DNA from 2 places in the Oceanobacillus sp. E9 genome. Region 2 is predicted to be linked to the other one. Evidence: riboswitches for the same ligand, from Rfam matches in the RefSeq annotation. Region 2 holds a riboswitch; the other holds the start of a gene.

Region 1 (8,115 bases), on a different contig from region 2:
GTTTATGTATCACCCCTCCATTAAAATAAAATTAAGAGATTATAAAACTTAAGTAAAATTTCTCCTTATTCGAAATAGTAACACTATTCTAATGTTACGTCAATATAACATTATAATGTTTATAATCAATTTTTTAGGAAGCTGCTACTTCCTTCATGTTAAAACACTTATTTTTTTATCTACATCACTTTTACACAAACTGGTCTTGGCAGTGCGTGCCTCTGATTGGAATGTACTAATTCATTCTTCTGTGTTTTTCTCATTACCATTAACTCATTACTATGTTCGTTGGCGATAATTAAATGTTTTTCACCAGGGACCTTTGATTGAAAATGCCTTGGCCATTTGCTGCCTAATCTCGAAATCGAATAGTTCTTTAGAAGTCCATTGTTTATTATTTGATAGGTTGTAATAGAATCGTGCCCTCGATTTGACACATATAGTAATTTTCCGTTGCATTGTACTTCTGCACCATAATTTTCTTGTTTACAATTACTTGGTAACGTGGTTATTCTTTGCTGTAACTGTACGAACTCCTTTTCTACATCATATGCATATACGAGTACTGTGGAATCAAATTCATTTACAACGTATAATACTGCTATTTCTGGATGGAAATCAATATGCCTTGGTCCTGAAGGATAAGGTGTTTCCGCTTCAAATCGCTGCTGAAGTTTTCCTGTCTCTTGGTTAAAGTAGAGGAAATATAACTTATGCTTTCCTAGATCTGTTGCAACATAATAATCACTTTCAGGCAAGCGCCGTATGGTATGCAATCTTGATTCAGTTGAGAAATGGACGCAATCGGTCTCTTCTTCAATCTTTCCATTTTCATTTGTTCCATAAACGACTATATTGCCACCAGTATAATTACTTACAAAAACATAGTCACCATTTACCTCAACATAACAAGACCCACCATGGGTAGGATAACGACTCCATTCTATTAATTGCTTGTGAACTGGATCAATTCCATAACAGATGACCTCACCTTGTTCAACCTCGCTAATAGCATATAGACAAGATTTACTCGTGTTAACTTCTAAAAAAGAGGGGTGCTCAATTCCATCAAAAGCTGCTACTTTCTCAAGCTTACCGATACGTGGGTCAAAAGAAAGCCAGTGAATTGTTTCTTCATTCCTTTCTCCATAACTCCCTACAAATACATCGAATAATGAATTCATTCGCTTCTCATCCATTTCTAGTAAATTGGTAAAACATGAAAAAATACATTAGGGGATGCCATACGATAATAATAACTACCCCACCCGAGGCCAGTAGATTGTTCGAATCTTGGTGAATAATAAAGTCTCTCTTGATCTAACTCTTCAATTTGATCTAATTCACCGTGTACAAAACGTTCAATGCGATCTTTTGTAGTTTCTAGACGATTCAATAAACCTCCATAACGTATATCAATTACTTCCCAACCAAACGGTTTATTCATTGTTAGCCATTGTCTGCGATGTGCAGATCGAAGTTCACAAACATCACTTAATAATGGCACTATCTTTGTATCTACTAATTGTGTTAACTCAGACAACTGTTTCTTATCATACGCCTGTTTTAAATTTACTCCGAGAGATGCTTTATTCGCTAATACAGTGCATAGCTTTTTAGGTACGTCAAAATGATATTTACCGTATTCGTGCGCTTCCTTTTGCTTCCGTTCGATTTGTTTAGAAAGATCTTTATAATACTCGTCTAAATCCAGTCCTTCTATATGTTTATCAAAAACACCTAATAATGGATCTTGCCATAAAAGGAACTTAGATGGATTCGTCTGCTGAAGATTTCCATCCGCTACACCAGGTGGTTGATCCAACTTGTTCAATAATAATAAGGCATCTGCATCAATTCCAGTTATAAATGTTGCTCTCTGTTTGACTTGCAATTCATCTACTTGCTCGCTAAATGCATGTTCTGCGTAATATTGTAATCCATAAAGAGAAGTGTACACATTGTTTTCATATCCATCATCACCCCATAAAGTCACAAACACATCACGAATTCCGTTATCTTTACATGCTTGAAGTGCTTTTTCACTCGCGCTTAAAGAAATATGATAGTTTGGTGCGAATGTATTCCACACCCACATGCCTCCTGCGAACGCTGGAGTCCTGCCAAACCGTTTTAATTGACCTATCATATTGTCATAGTGATCATAATCCGTTTGGTTATACTGCCAATACATAAATTGAACATTTTCTGGTAATTGTTGAATAATATATTCTGGCAGATTCGTAGATTTGTCGTACTGATCTCCTGTTTCCGATGCTAACTTTAAAAACATATCACTCCACATCATCGCTTCTAATTCATATTTATCCGTGAATTCTAATACCCTTGTTAAATGTTTCGACATCATCTCAAAGCGGGATTGATAACCATGAATATTTAGGAACCTTCCTCTACCTACTTCTTCCGCTTCGTCCATACCTATATGAATACGTTTACTGCGGAATGGTTTTGTAACCGCATGTATCATTCTATCTAGCAAATCATACGTATCTTCACTTTCCAGCAACAATGCACCTCTTGTATCCTTGTATTTATAGGCAGCATCCCATTTTAGAAATTCCTCCAAATGAGCCAGTGTCTGGATACACGGTATTAGCTCTATCCCGAATAATGCAGCGTATTCATCCAATTCACGTAGTTCGACTTCTGTGTAACGTCCACGCATGTAACCAAAGTAAGGTTCATCACTCACTTCATAGGTATCCTCCATATAAAGCATGATGCTATTATGCCCCATCATAGCTAACTTTCGGATAAAATCTTTTAATGTTGTTAATTTCATGGTCATATTCCGTGAAAGGTCGAACATCGGTCCAACAGTTGAAAATTGCATTTTTTCGTTTGTTTCCAGAGGAGTATCTTCTTGTTGTAGATGTTGAAGCAGCATACTAAAAGCGCGAAAGAATTGATTAGGGTATGCGTATGTGATGGTCCCATTTCCTTGTCTATAAGAGATTGCTAAGCCATTGAGTGTTTCTTCCTGCACACAAGTAATGTTAATCTCGGATCGTTCAGCCAATGAGAAATCATAGCTTGCTTGTAACTCGCTTAACCCTTTCATGATAATGGCACTATCGCCTGTTATCGTAAATTTCATATTCTATTCCCATCCTTTCTATTAAATTATTTCTACATGAAACCTCCTATCTAGATTTTTATCAATCAAAATTTATTATTTCAAATTTTTAACATTTTCACAACAGTATTTTTAACTTCTGTTTATGTACACTTGTACTAGATGTAGCTGGTTTCAATTATTTAGTTATTCATAGCACACAAATGAGTCTATTTTATAATCAAAATATTTTGTGTGAAGTTCGAATGTTCGCTATTTTTATTTTCATTACAGCTTTCCCCAGGCACAGCATCAGCTATTCTGAGCAGGAGTCGCCTTCTTTCATTACAATCAAAGCCAAGTGATTGCGGTTAATCTAACGTTGTTATATAAATACCAATAAAACATTCGATTTTAAATAAAACTTAGAATGATGAAATTGACTCAAATATTATAATTCCCGCAACTAAAAAAACTGTCCATAGCCTTCGTTTATCACGGTGAGACTTCTGGACAGTTTGTTCATACTAGTTCATTCCGATGCTCTCTATTTGGAATTGTTCGTTTAATGATATCATTTCAAGTAACCCGAGCGCTGTTTCTGCACCTTTATTTCCAGCTTTCGTTCCTGCTCTTTCTACAGCTTGCTCAATCGACTCTGTTGTTAATACACCAAACAATACTGGTATGTTGCTATTCATCCCTACTTGGGCTACTCCCTTGGAGACTTCATTACAAACATAATCATAATGTGTAGTTGCTCCGCGGATAACTGTTCCTAACGTTAATACACCGTCATATTTTTGTGAATTAACTGCACGTTTAGTTATAAAAGGAATTTCAAAAGCGCCAGGAACCCAGATCACATCGATATTTTCTCTAGCTACGCCGTGACGAATAAGCATATCTTCTGCACCGGATAATAGTCTCGCAGTAATAAACTCATTAAATCTACTTGTTACAATCGCAATCTTCTTTCCCTGTCCATTATAGTTTCCTTCATATATTGTCATACGATCAAACTCCTCTACGATTAATTTTCTATAGCTATTTCTTTTTTTCGATATTGAACGAGATCTTCTACTGTAATTAAGGTTAAATGCCATTGTTTCGCCAGTGTTTCAAGAGCTGGATATCTTGCCATCGATCCATCATCATTTAAAATTTCACAAATATACGCCGATGGAAACGAGTTTGATAGACTTGCCAAATCAACAGCTGCTTCTGTGTGACCTCTACGTTCCAATACGCCTGCATTCTTCGCTATTAATGGAAACATATGACCCGGACGCTTGAAATCTGTCGTTTTTGATAATGGGTCAGCTAAAGCCCGTATTGTATCTGCACGATCAGCCGTAGAAATCCCTGTAGAATTGGTATAATGATCAACACTAACCGTAAATTGAGTACCATACGTATCGGTATTATTTTTAGACATTGCATCTAAATCTAATTCCACCGCTCGTTTTTCTGTAATTGGAACGCAGATTAATCCTCGTCCGTATTTAGTCATAAAATTAACATTTTCATGCGTTACCAACTCGCTGAGTCCAACAAGATCTCCTTCTGCTTCTCGGTCCGCATCATCTGCAACAATAATCAATTTTCCATTCCGCAAATCTTCTATCGCCCGCTCTATCTTGCTTTGCTCGTTCATATTTTCCCTCCTTAGAATCCATTTTCTTGTAAAAAGGACTGTGATAAGGTTTGCTTGTTTGCTTGAAGAATATATTTAGCAAGCATATCCGTCTCCATATTTACGTAATCACCCACTCGACGTTGGGACAAAATCGATGCTTGCTGTGAATGGGGAATCAAACTAATCGTAAATGTATGACTAGATTTTTCTACAACCGTTAAACTGGTACCATCCAAGGTAACTGAACCTTTCGCAATGACTTCTTGCGCATATGGTATCGGCAATGTGAAGCTCATGTAATATGCATTTTGGTCTTTCCATGTACGTTTGACGGTAATAGTGGAATCTACGTGACCCGCAACGATGTGCCCTTCAAATCGATCTGTTGCACGCATCGCCCTTTCCAAATTCACAGATGAACCAATACTCACATATTGAAGATTGGTAGATCGAAATGTTTCAGGCATGACATCAGCCGTAAATGTATCCTCAGCTACTTTGGTGGCAGTCAGACACACTCCATTAACAGCCATGCTGTCGCCAACGTTGTAATGCAGCAATTGCGACTCTGTTGTATGAATAACAAGTTGAATTGTTTCTCGTCGCTTCTCCACGTTCGTTACTTGCCCAATTGTTTGAACAACTCCTGTAAACAAACCATCAGCTCCTTTTATTTAATTTAATATCAGAAATGAATGTGATCTCTTTAAAGGGGGAATAATACTGAAATAGAGAGTAAGCAACTAAATTAGTCTCACTCGTAGAACGATGTAAGGAAAAATGAATTACATAATCTCCATATAAATAGCCCCGCAATATGTAGATTGCGGGGCATAGCTAACTCTAATAAACGATATGTGTAAAAATACGTAAATTTAAGACAACTAGAAACAACCTAGTTTTCTCCACGTCAATAGATATACGTATCCATACAGCTATTCTTCTCCCATCCAGACTATTACTGTCGGTTCTAGATTCTCACTAGATCCACCGCATGAAAGCGGGTCACGGACTTCAAGTTCTTATTAACTTGTCACCGCCGGTCGGGAATTACACCCTGCCCCGAAGAATACACTATTCAATTCTAAGTAAAAGTGTAAAACTTCAGATAGTTAATGTCAAATAAAATAAATAAATTAATTAAGTACGTAGCTTGCCAATACGGTTTGAACTTCATATATATTTAAGCTTTTGTTAAACTGCTTTTGGAAAGGCACAGAATTACCAGATATCCAGATTTTCAACTCAGCATCTAAATCAAAACTTCCAGCGGTTTCAATACTAAAGTGAACAATATTTTTGTAAGGTATGGAATGGATTTCCATCTTTTTACCTGTTACACCTTGTTTATCTACTAAAATTAATCGCTTGTTTGTAAAGATAAACAAATCTCGAATAAGTTTATACGTTCTCTCAATATTTTCCGATTCCGCTAAAACTTGCTTAAATTCTTCTTCAATTTTGCTCTTATCTACTTCAGAAGCATTCCCCATAATACCATCAAAAAGACCCATGTGTATTCCCCCTAAAAGTTTAGTTATATAGGTAATTATACCATATGAGTAAATTTCTGTTGCTTAATTTTATAAATAATAAGACTGAATATAAATATTAATGTTCGGATTATTAGAATTACTTGGTTTTGATTGAAATGGAAGACGGCGACTCCTGCAGGATCAGCACGAGTTGAAAATCCACTAGGAAAAGTGGGATTCTTTTCCTAGTTAGTTGAAGCCGTGCCTGCGGAAAGCGCCGTCTGCAATGGAAATCAAACAGCAATACATTCGGATTTTATTAATTATGAAATTGATTTACATATAAAATATTTCACTTTTTGTATTGACGCTAAATTCTATCGTTAATTACAAACATAAAAAAGCTCTTATTGTGTCTCACAATAAGAGCTCTTAGTAATGCTGTTTATAAGAACATTTGTATGATTAGTCCTGTAATGAGCAGTATAATTGCTCCACCTAAACGAGAAGAGATTTGAGCAAATGGCATTAGTTGCATACGCTTGGAAGCGGATAATACTGCCACGTCTCCAGTACCGCCCATGTTAGCCATACATAATCCACCTGTAATAGCCGCCTCAATTGGGTAAAATCCTACGAGTTTACCTAGCAAGCCTGCACCAAGTATTGCTCCTAATACGACAGCAAATACAGTTAGAATATATTGAAGTGTCAATGCTTCGATTACTGTATTTAAATCCGTGTAAGCAACCCCTATTCCGAATAAAAGTGCTAATGTCCAGTTACTAGCTACGAACTGATACCACTGACTTGCACCATCTAAAACAGTTTGCGGTAAGATATTAGCAATTTTAGTTAAAGCTACTAAAATAATCATAATTGCATACGCATGAATTGGTAAGAAATCCCCTAACACAGAGCCAATTGTAAAGAAAGCAATTGCTGCAAGCAACCCTGCGCCCATTAATTTAATATCATATTTTTGTTCTTTTTTCTCTTCCGTTACTCCTTCAATAATTTGTCCGTTTCCTGTTAAAGAAGGATATTTTTTCCCAATTAAATTTAGTACACTAGCTAACACAATGGCAAATACATTTCCTAAAGCTAGTGCAGGTACTAACATAGAAATATAGTAACTTGGACTGTTGCCTAATAGTTCTGAATAGATTTGACTCATCGGAACAGCGCCTGCTCCCATGCCTCCACCCATAATCGGTAATGTTAAAACAAGTATTGCGTCTTGAATCGTGAATCCTACAATGCTACCAATAATAGCTGCTAAAATAATCGCACCAATGATTGCTCCGAAGATAGGAACAAAGAAACGGACACCAACTTTAACTAATAGCTTAGAGCTCATTCCCAAAATACTTCCGGTAATAAGTGCTGCAATATAAAAATCAAGAAAACCGCCAGTTGTCATAAAATCAGTAACGCCTGTAACGACATACTCTGGCAATATACCGCTATATACCATAAACGCAGAGCCGAATATCGCGACAATTGCTCCCCCACCAAGGAAGGTACGTACGATTGGCGTTCTATCTCCGACGAATCCTAATAGTTCACCAATTACAATCATGACAAGTAAACTACCAATCATACCAGCTGGAAGGCTACCGGAATATATTGCGATAATCGTTATTGCTGAAAATAGAAGAAACCATAACACTGGCATTCCAAATATTTTCACTCCCGTTTGTGGAAGGGAAACTGTATTATTTTTTGTTGTATTCGTTTTCATTTCTGTAGAATCTTTCATTCTATTCACCTTTCTCATTCACTTTTGTTTTTTGAAGAGCCTCCCTATAAAAGATAAGGAAGACTCTTCCCCTCTTACATTAACTTACAGAGCTTGTTTCCTTTTTCTGTTGAATAGCACTCGACATAACAGCTTGCGCAACACGTTCTGCCGCTCTCTCATC
Region 2 (8,115 bases):
TTTTTATATGGATATACATAAGGGGAAAGGTATGAATATAAATGAAATTATAATGTTGATATTAGCAGCTTTTTTATTACTTGGTGGTATTGATTATTTAGCTGGTAATCGCTTAGGCTTGGGGGAAAAATTTAAAGAAGGAATTATGTCTATGGGGACGTTAGCATTAGTAATAGTAGGAATAGTCTCTTTAGCTCCAGTAATTGCTAATATTTTGACTCCGATCGTAACACCTTTTTACAGATGGATTGGGGCAGACCCATCTACATTTGCGAATACAATATTGGCATTAGATATGGGTGGACAAGCACTTGCAGAACAAATGGCTGAAAGCAATGAAGCTGCGTTATTTGCTTGGGTATTTTTAGGTACTATGCTCGGACCAACGATTTCATTTACCATACCAGTTGCACTTAGTATGATTACAAAACAAGATCATTCGTATTTTGCGAAGGGGATAATGATTGGAATTAGTACGATCCCTATTGGTTGCTTAATTGGAGGATTTTATGCTGAACTTGACTGGTCTATGATGTTTCGAAATCTTGTAATTCCAATTGTGTTTTCAATTTGTATTTTAATAGGACTACTATTTTTTGTTGACAATATGATGATACTATTTCATTGGTTAGGTAAAACAGTAACAACAATTGCGTTAATTGGATTATTAGCGATTGGTATTGAAACCATTACTGAAATCACAGTTATTCCGGGGTTAGCTCCTCTAGAAGATGGTATCCAAATAGTCGGATTAATCGCAATTGTGTTAGCTGGTGCCTTTCCATTTGTTGCAGTAATTACAAAACTTGCTTCGAAACATTTACAAAAGATTGGTAATAGATTACAAATAAATTCAGCTTCTACGGCAGGGCTTATAGCATCTGTAGCTCATGTGATTCCTATGCTAGCATTATTAACGCAAATGAATGAACGTGGAAAGGTTATGAATGTAGCTTTTGCAGTGAGTGGTGCATTTGTATTTGGTGGCCATTTAGGTTTTGTTGCAAGTATAGAATCATCCATGGTGATTGCGATGATAATAGGAAAGTTATCTTCTGGTATTTCAGCAATTGTGTTAGCGTTGTTACTTACTTCATCAAAAGATAGTAATATACTTGCTAAAAATTCAATGTGAAGGTATAATGGTTTCTAACAAATAAATATTCGATTCCAATCTTCGGGGCAGGGTGTAATTCCCGACCGGCGGTAAAGTCCGCGAGCTGCATACGTATTGTGGTTGATCTGGTTAGATTCCAGTACCGACAGTTATAGTCTGGATGGGAGAAGATGTCGATCATGTTTGTGTTACACATTTTTTGTGTGCATTATTTGACGATGTATTCAAACCCTAGGGCTCCGCTCTAGGGTTTTATTAATGAAACACATAACAGGTAATCGTCCTTCATCACAAGATCGGAGTCGAATGAATTGATGGAGGAGACACAGATGCAAAAATCGAAAAGAAACAATTTATTAAAGTTAATTATCATTGCGTTATTAAGTACAATTTCATTGGTATTATTTTTTATTAATTTTCCATTACCATTTTTACCGACACCATATTTAAAAGTAGACTTTAGTGATGTACCTGCTTTGATAGCTTCATTGATTTTCTCCCCAATTGCAGGCATTGTAGTAGTTGGTTTTAAGAATTTATTGTATCTTGCAGTTTCCGGATCTGCAGATCCAATTGGAGTTATGTCAAACTTTATTGCAGGCGTAATGTTAGTTGTTCCAGTTTCTATGATTTATCACCGAGTTAAAGGTATGAAAGGATTACTAACTGGATTAGTTATTGGTACGCTTGTGATGGCAATTGGAATGAGTGTTATGAATTACTATCTGATTTTACCGGCTTATGGTTGGTTTATGGGATGGGAAATGTCTAATCAAGTTAAATGGATATCTGTTATAGCAGGTGTATTACCATTTAATATGTTAAAAGGTGTATTTATTGCAGTATTGTTTATTCCATTATTTATAAAATTACAAGCCTGGGTTCAACAACAACAAACAAGGTTTTCTCTAAAATAAATTAAAAAGCTTCGCAACCACAATGGTAGCGAAGCTTTTTGTGATATATAAGGAATTTTGAAATTTATGTGCGGTGGAGAACCAACTACTTCTGGCACAAACGAAGTGCTTTTTAATAGTTTTCTTCTTCCTCTGATACTAAAAGACGGGCAGTGGGCATTACTTCTAATCGTTCTTCTGGAATAGGTTCACCTGATTTTTCACTAATCCCATACGTACCATCTTCGATCCTTTGCAATGCATCTTCAATTTCTTGTAATTGATCTTCTCGCATCAGATTAAGACCAGCATCTCGTTGTTGTTCAAATTGTTCTGTACCCAAATCCGCTGGATGATTATCAAAATTAGTGAGTTCATCAGAACTCGTATTATTGTCTTGTCTATCCTCTAAATCTTCTTTCATTTGCTGTAATTTCTTTTTAAAATAATTTAACTTATCTTTACTTAATTTATTTGTCATAGTTCCATCCTTTCAAAGTTATAACAATGCTGTTATAAGTAGTGATAGCCCTAATAACATTCCATACATTGTGTTTGTTTTTGCAGTAGCGCCCATCGCCGGCATCATTTCAATCGATGTTTTCTTACCTTGGAATTTCTTAATGACTCCATATGCTTTTGGGACACTTAAGAAAGTGATAAAGGACCAAATCGGAAGGAACCCGATAAAGATATACAATAAGGTCATAATATACGCCAACGCCATTAATGTCCCAAGTAGTGCAACGGATCGTTCTTTGCCAATCAAGACTGCAATAGTTTTTCTACCACCGCGTTTGTCCCCTTCGCGATCTCGGATATTGTTTGCAAAATTGATACAACCGATAAAGATAGTAATAGGTATTGAAACCCAAATTATTTCCGAAGTTATCGTCTCCGTTTGAATATAGTAAGTAATACCAATTATCACGGATCCCATCAATACTCCTGAGAATAATTCTCCAAATGGAGTATATGAAATTGGAATAGGGCCTCCAGTATATAAATAACCAATTATCATACAAATTAAACCAATTATTGCAACCCACCAACTAGACATCACACAAATGTATATTCCCAGTAAAACAGATATTCCATAAAATAGGAATGCTAAATTTCGAATATGTTTTGGATCTATCCCATCACGTACAATAGATCCTCCAATCCCAACAGATTGATCATTATCTAATCCACGAACAAAATCATAATACTCATTAAACATATTGGTAGCTGATTGAATTAATAAAGAAGCTATTAACATTGCTATGAAAATCAACCAGTTAATGGTACCTTCATTAAATGCAATCATTGTTCCAACAAAAACTGGGACAAATGATGCGGTCAAAGTGTGTGGTCGAAGTAGTCGCCACCAAACGTGAATTCCTTCACGTTCATTTAATAATTTTTTCATATTCGATGTATCTTTTGATTGCATTGAAATAAGCCTCCTGATTTGTCTATATCATATTAATTTTATGGAAAGGTTAAGAAGGTGTCAATGTATGTTATAATCAGGAATTTTTTCGAAATAATAGGCTTTTCTTGAGAAACTCGTAAAAAGAGCATAAAATAAGGAAGGATATAATTAATTTACGATATTATGTCGGGGGTTCATAGGAATGATTGGAATAGAAGAAAAACAACTAGCAATTCTTGTTGATAAAGCAATTAATGAAATGTTATCTGAAGATCAAGCTAAGTTGTTTAGTTACACGAAAAAAATTAACCATCCTAACATATACTCTTTTTTGCAATTAGCAGGAGATAGGAAATTAACAAGAAGTTTCTGGTCGAGTAATTCGAACGATGTAACCATTCTTGGTGCTGGACAGGCAGTTACCATACAAGCGGAAGGTCAACGTTTTCGATCAATAGAAAATGATTGGAATGAGTTGTTGAAAAGAGCCACTATTCACAATCCTTTTGAAAAGCAAGGAACTGGAATTGTAGGACTAGGTGGTTTTGCATTTGATCCAAAAAAAGAATCAACACACTTGTGGCGTAATTTTCCAGCTGGTCAATTAACGATACCTCAAGTTATGGTTACAATAGTAGACAATCAATGTTATTTAACTTTCAATATGTATTTGCATACAAATGATCATGGCTTTCAATTAATGGAAGAATACAAAGAATTGGAGTCTTATTTATTAGGAGAATCGAATTTTTTAAAACAAGATATTAACATGATTGAAAAGAAAGAAGTAAATCCACAACAATGGATGCAGACTGTTCAAAAAGCAACAGAAGAAATGAAAACTTCCATTACCAATAAGATTGTATTGGCAAGAGAGATTCGTTTACGTTTTGATAAACGAGCAGATATTCCCTCGATTATAAGAAAACTATTAGAAACGCAATCGAATAGTTATATTTTTGCATATGAGATTGACGGCGATTGTTTTGTAGGGGCTACTCCTGAACGACTTGTTAAAGTGGAAGGAAATAAATTATTTTCTACTTGTCTCGCAGGTACTGCACCAAGAGGAAAGACAACTAAAGAAGACCAAAAAATTGCTGAGGATCTTTTTACAGATCCAAAGAATCGAAAAGAGCATGACTATGTTGTTCAAATGATTAGAAAAGCAGTTGAAAGATACTGTACTAATGTAGATATTCCTAGTGAACCACAAGTGTATATCTATAAGACATTACAACATCTTTATACACCTGTAACTGCTAAATTAATGAATAGCAATAGTATCTTCTCTATTATAGAGGAACTTCATCCAACTCCAGCTTTAGGTGGAACACCTAGGGAAGAATCCATGTCTTTTATTAGAAATAATGAACGGTTAGACAGAGGTTGGTACGGTGCTCCTATTGGATGGCTAGATAGTAATAATAATGGTGAGTTTGCCGTAGCTATACGTTCTGCCATGATTCAAGGAACTGAGGCGTCACTTTTTGCAGGCTGCGGAATTGTATCAGATTCAGATCCAGTGAGTGAATATGAAGAAACAAATATTAAATTGATGCCAATGCTCTCTGTTTTAGGAGGATAGACGATGGATTATACAGAAAAGTTAACGCGCTATGTCGCGAATTTTGTAGATGAATTAGCAAAAAGTGGTGTGACGGATGTGGTGATTTCTCCTGGATCTCGTTCTACACCACTTGCTCTTGTATTTACAGAGCATCCATCCATAAAAGAGTGGATTATCGTCGATGAGCGTTCTGCTGCTTTTTTCGCTTTAGGATTAGCGAAGAAATCAAATCGTGCAGTGGTAGTAGTATGTACTTCAGGAACAGCAGCAGCAAACTATTATCCTGCAATTGTGGAAGCGCATTATAGTCGTGTACCACTTCTTGTATTAACTGCTGATCGTCCGCATGAGCTGAGACATATCGGAGCTCCTCAAACAATTGAACAAATTAAAATGTATGGTGACTATACAAAATGGTTTCATGAAATGGCTTTGCCGGAAGCAACAGATAGGATGTTGCATTATGTTCGTAATAAAGCATCTCATGCGAAACACGTTGCAGAGGAAGGGAATCCTGGAGTTGTCCATTTAAACTTCCCATTACGCGAACCGCTAACACCTAATTTTTCTTTGGATTCTATTTGGAGTACAAACAGCTATACTAGACAAAATATTATGCAAGAGGGAACAAAACAATTAACTACAAAGCAATTGCAAAGGTTACTAGAGGAGCTCGGTCCAAACAAAAAAGGATTGTTTGTATGTGGACCACAGACAGATGCTAAGTTTGCGGATGCAGTCACTTCATTAGCTGGGAAGTGGGGGATTCCTGTAGTTGCTGACCCTTTATCACAGATAAGAACGGGAAAGCATCATAAGGACAATGTAATTGATGGGTACGATGCGTTCTTAAGAGAACCGGAAATTAGAGATAAACTAAAGCCCGATTATATTATCCGGTTTGGAGCTATGCCAGTTTCTAAAGCGTATTTATTTTATGTTATGGAAAATGTGGATATACCGCAGTACGTAATCGAGCCTTCGGAGGGAATACGAGATCATTCGTCTAATCAAGGAACATTTTTATTTGCAGAACCAACTATATTTTGTGAACAACTTAATCAAATGACTGAGAATCAAGATGTATCTATTGAATGGCTAAAGACTTGGCAAGAGATGAATCAAATTGCTAAGCATTATCTTTTAGAAGGTATCGAAGAGCAAATAACTGAAGGAGAGGCTGTTCGAGGTTTAGCTGAAGTAATCCCAGATGGAAGCACTTTGTATGTTGGGAATAGCATGGCAATTCGAGATGTAGATACGTTTTATATGACTTCACCTAAATCAATAAATATATTAGCGAATCGTGGCGCTAACGGTATTGATGGTATGGTTTCAAGTGGAGTAGGAGCTTCTGCAGATAATGAAAGGGTAACATTATTACTTGGTGACTTATCTTTATTTCACGATATGAATGGGTTATTTGCTGCAAAACATTATACATTACCAATTACAATTGTGTTAATCAATAATAATGGTGGTGGGATATTTTCCTTCTTGCCTCAAGCGAAGGATAAGCGACATTTTGAAGCTTTGTTTGGTACTCCAATGAACTTGTCCTTTGAACAGGTGGCGAGACTGTATGATGCAAATTACAATCATGTGAACACAGAGGAAGAATTAAAAGTAGCTTTATATGAAAGTTATCGACTTGATGGTCTATCAATTATTGAGGTAAAAACAGATCGCGAACAAAATGTTCTATGGCACCAAGCAAAATGGCAATCGATTAAGAAAGCTATTTTAAAGGATGGTTAGATGAGTTTGGAAGATAATGAATTGTACTATGAAATAGTTGGAGATGGTGAACCGATTGTGATGTTACATGGGTTTACAGGAACACGTCATACTTGGGGATCATTAAAGACTTTTTTAAGCGACTATCAATTAATTTTATTTGATCTTCCAGGGCATGGTCGTTCGAAGGGATATTCTCTGACCTCGATGAAGGCATGTTGTAAGCAACTTAGAAAACAGCTAAATAAAATGAATATAATGAAATTCCACTTAGTCGGCTATTCTATGGGAGGACGTACCGCAATTCATTTTGCTAATGAATTTCCTGATATGATACAATCATTAATTTTAGAAAGTGCTTCCCCTGGTTTATCCTCTGAATTAGAGCAAAGTCAGCGACAGCAAAATGATAAGAATTTGGCAAACTATATATTACAAAATGGTATAGAAGAATTTGTTAATTATTGGCAAGATATTCCCTTATTTTTATCACAAAAGGAACTTTCTGAAGAAAAGCAGCAACAAATTAGAAATGAACGTCTTTCTCATCAACCAGAAGGGTTAGTACATTCACTTCATTCTATGGGGACAGGAGCACAACCTTCATTTTGGAACGATTTAGAACAAATGATTATGAAGGTATTGTTAGTAGTAGGAGAAAAAGATTCTAAATTTGTAAAAATTAATAATAAAATGAGAGAAAAACTTCCAAATGCGGAGTTAACAGTATGTAAAAATGTTGGTCATGCAGTTCATGTGGAAAATCCACAAATCTTTGGTAAAATAGTAGAAGAGTTTCTAAATAGAAACCCAATTGCTACATAATTTTGTTGCTTGAAAGGAGCATATATATGTCTGTAGAATGGCAAAAAGTAAATAGCTATGAAGAAATAATTTATGAAAAATATAATGGTATTGCAAAAGTAACCATTAATCGTCCTGAAAAACGAAATGCATTTACACCATTAACGGTAAAAGAGATGATTGATGCATTTATTGATGCGCGTGATGATTCTACTATCGGTGTTATTGTATTAGCTGGTGAAGGTGAAAAAGCTTTCTGTTCAGGTGGAGATCAATCTGTACGTGGACATGGAGGTTATGTTGGTACGGACGAGATTCCGCGATTGAATGTTTTAGATTTACAAAGACTAATTCGTACTATACCAAAACCTGTAATTGCAATGGTATCTGGTTACGCTATTGGCGGAGGGCATGTACTACATGTAGTTTGTGACTTAACAATTGCTGCAGACAATGCTATTTTTGGTCAAACTGGTCCAAAAGTGGGTAGTTTCGATGCGGGATATGGAGCAGGTTATTTAGCACGTCTAGTTGGTCATAAACGCGCACGTGAAATCTGGTACTTATGTCGTCA

Evidence for each region. Region 2 has a riboswitch for FMN ahead of AQ616_RS09840 (ECF transporter S component). Riboswitches for the same ligand answer to the same signal wherever they lie in the genome.
Region 1: it holds a riboswitch for FMN, as region 2 does, so the genes downstream of both, AQ616_RS01550 (riboflavin synthase) here and AQ616_RS09840 (ECF transporter S component) in region 2, are expected to answer to the same signal.

The regions. Positions count from the first base shown of each region.
Region 1 covers NZ_LSNA01000001.1:341,361-349,475, forward strand. The annotation lists gene AQ616_RS01530 (lactonase family protein) at 180-1,184, opposite strand; gene AQ616_RS01535 (beta-N-acetylhexosaminidase) at 1,202-3,118, opposite strand; gene ribH (6,7-dimethyl-8-ribityllumazine synthase) at 3,604-4,089, opposite strand; gene ribB (3,4-dihydroxy-2-butanone-4-phosphate synthase) at 4,110-4,733, opposite strand; gene AQ616_RS01550 (riboflavin synthase) at 4,745-5,371, opposite strand; FMN riboswitch at 5,650-5,789, opposite strand; gene AQ616_RS01555 (PH domain-containing protein) at 5,852-6,229, opposite strand; gene AQ616_RS01560 (2-hydroxycarboxylate transporter family protein) at 6,636-7,952, opposite strand; gene AQ616_RS01565 (NAD(P)-dependent malic enzyme) at 8,032-8,115, opposite strand, start outside.
Region 2 covers NZ_LSNA01000007.1:53,221-61,335, forward strand. The annotation lists gene eutH (ethanolamine utilization protein EutH) at 32-1,135, shown strand; FMN riboswitch at 1,170-1,293, shown strand; gene AQ616_RS09840 (ECF transporter S component) at 1,447-2,034, shown strand; gene AQ616_RS09845 (TraR/DksA C4-type zinc finger protein) at 2,147-2,494, opposite strand; gene AQ616_RS09850 (1,4-dihydroxy-2-naphthoate polyprenyltransferase) at 2,513-3,448, opposite strand; gene AQ616_RS09855 (isochorismate synthase) at 3,633-5,018, shown strand; gene menD (2-succinyl-5-enolpyruvyl-6-hydroxy-3-cyclohexene-1-carboxylic-acid synthase) at 5,022-6,758, shown strand; gene menH (2-succinyl-6-hydroxy-2,4-cyclohexadiene-1-carboxylate synthase) at 6,759-7,562, shown strand; gene menB (1,4-dihydroxy-2-naphthoyl-CoA synthase) at 7,589-8,115, shown strand, end outside.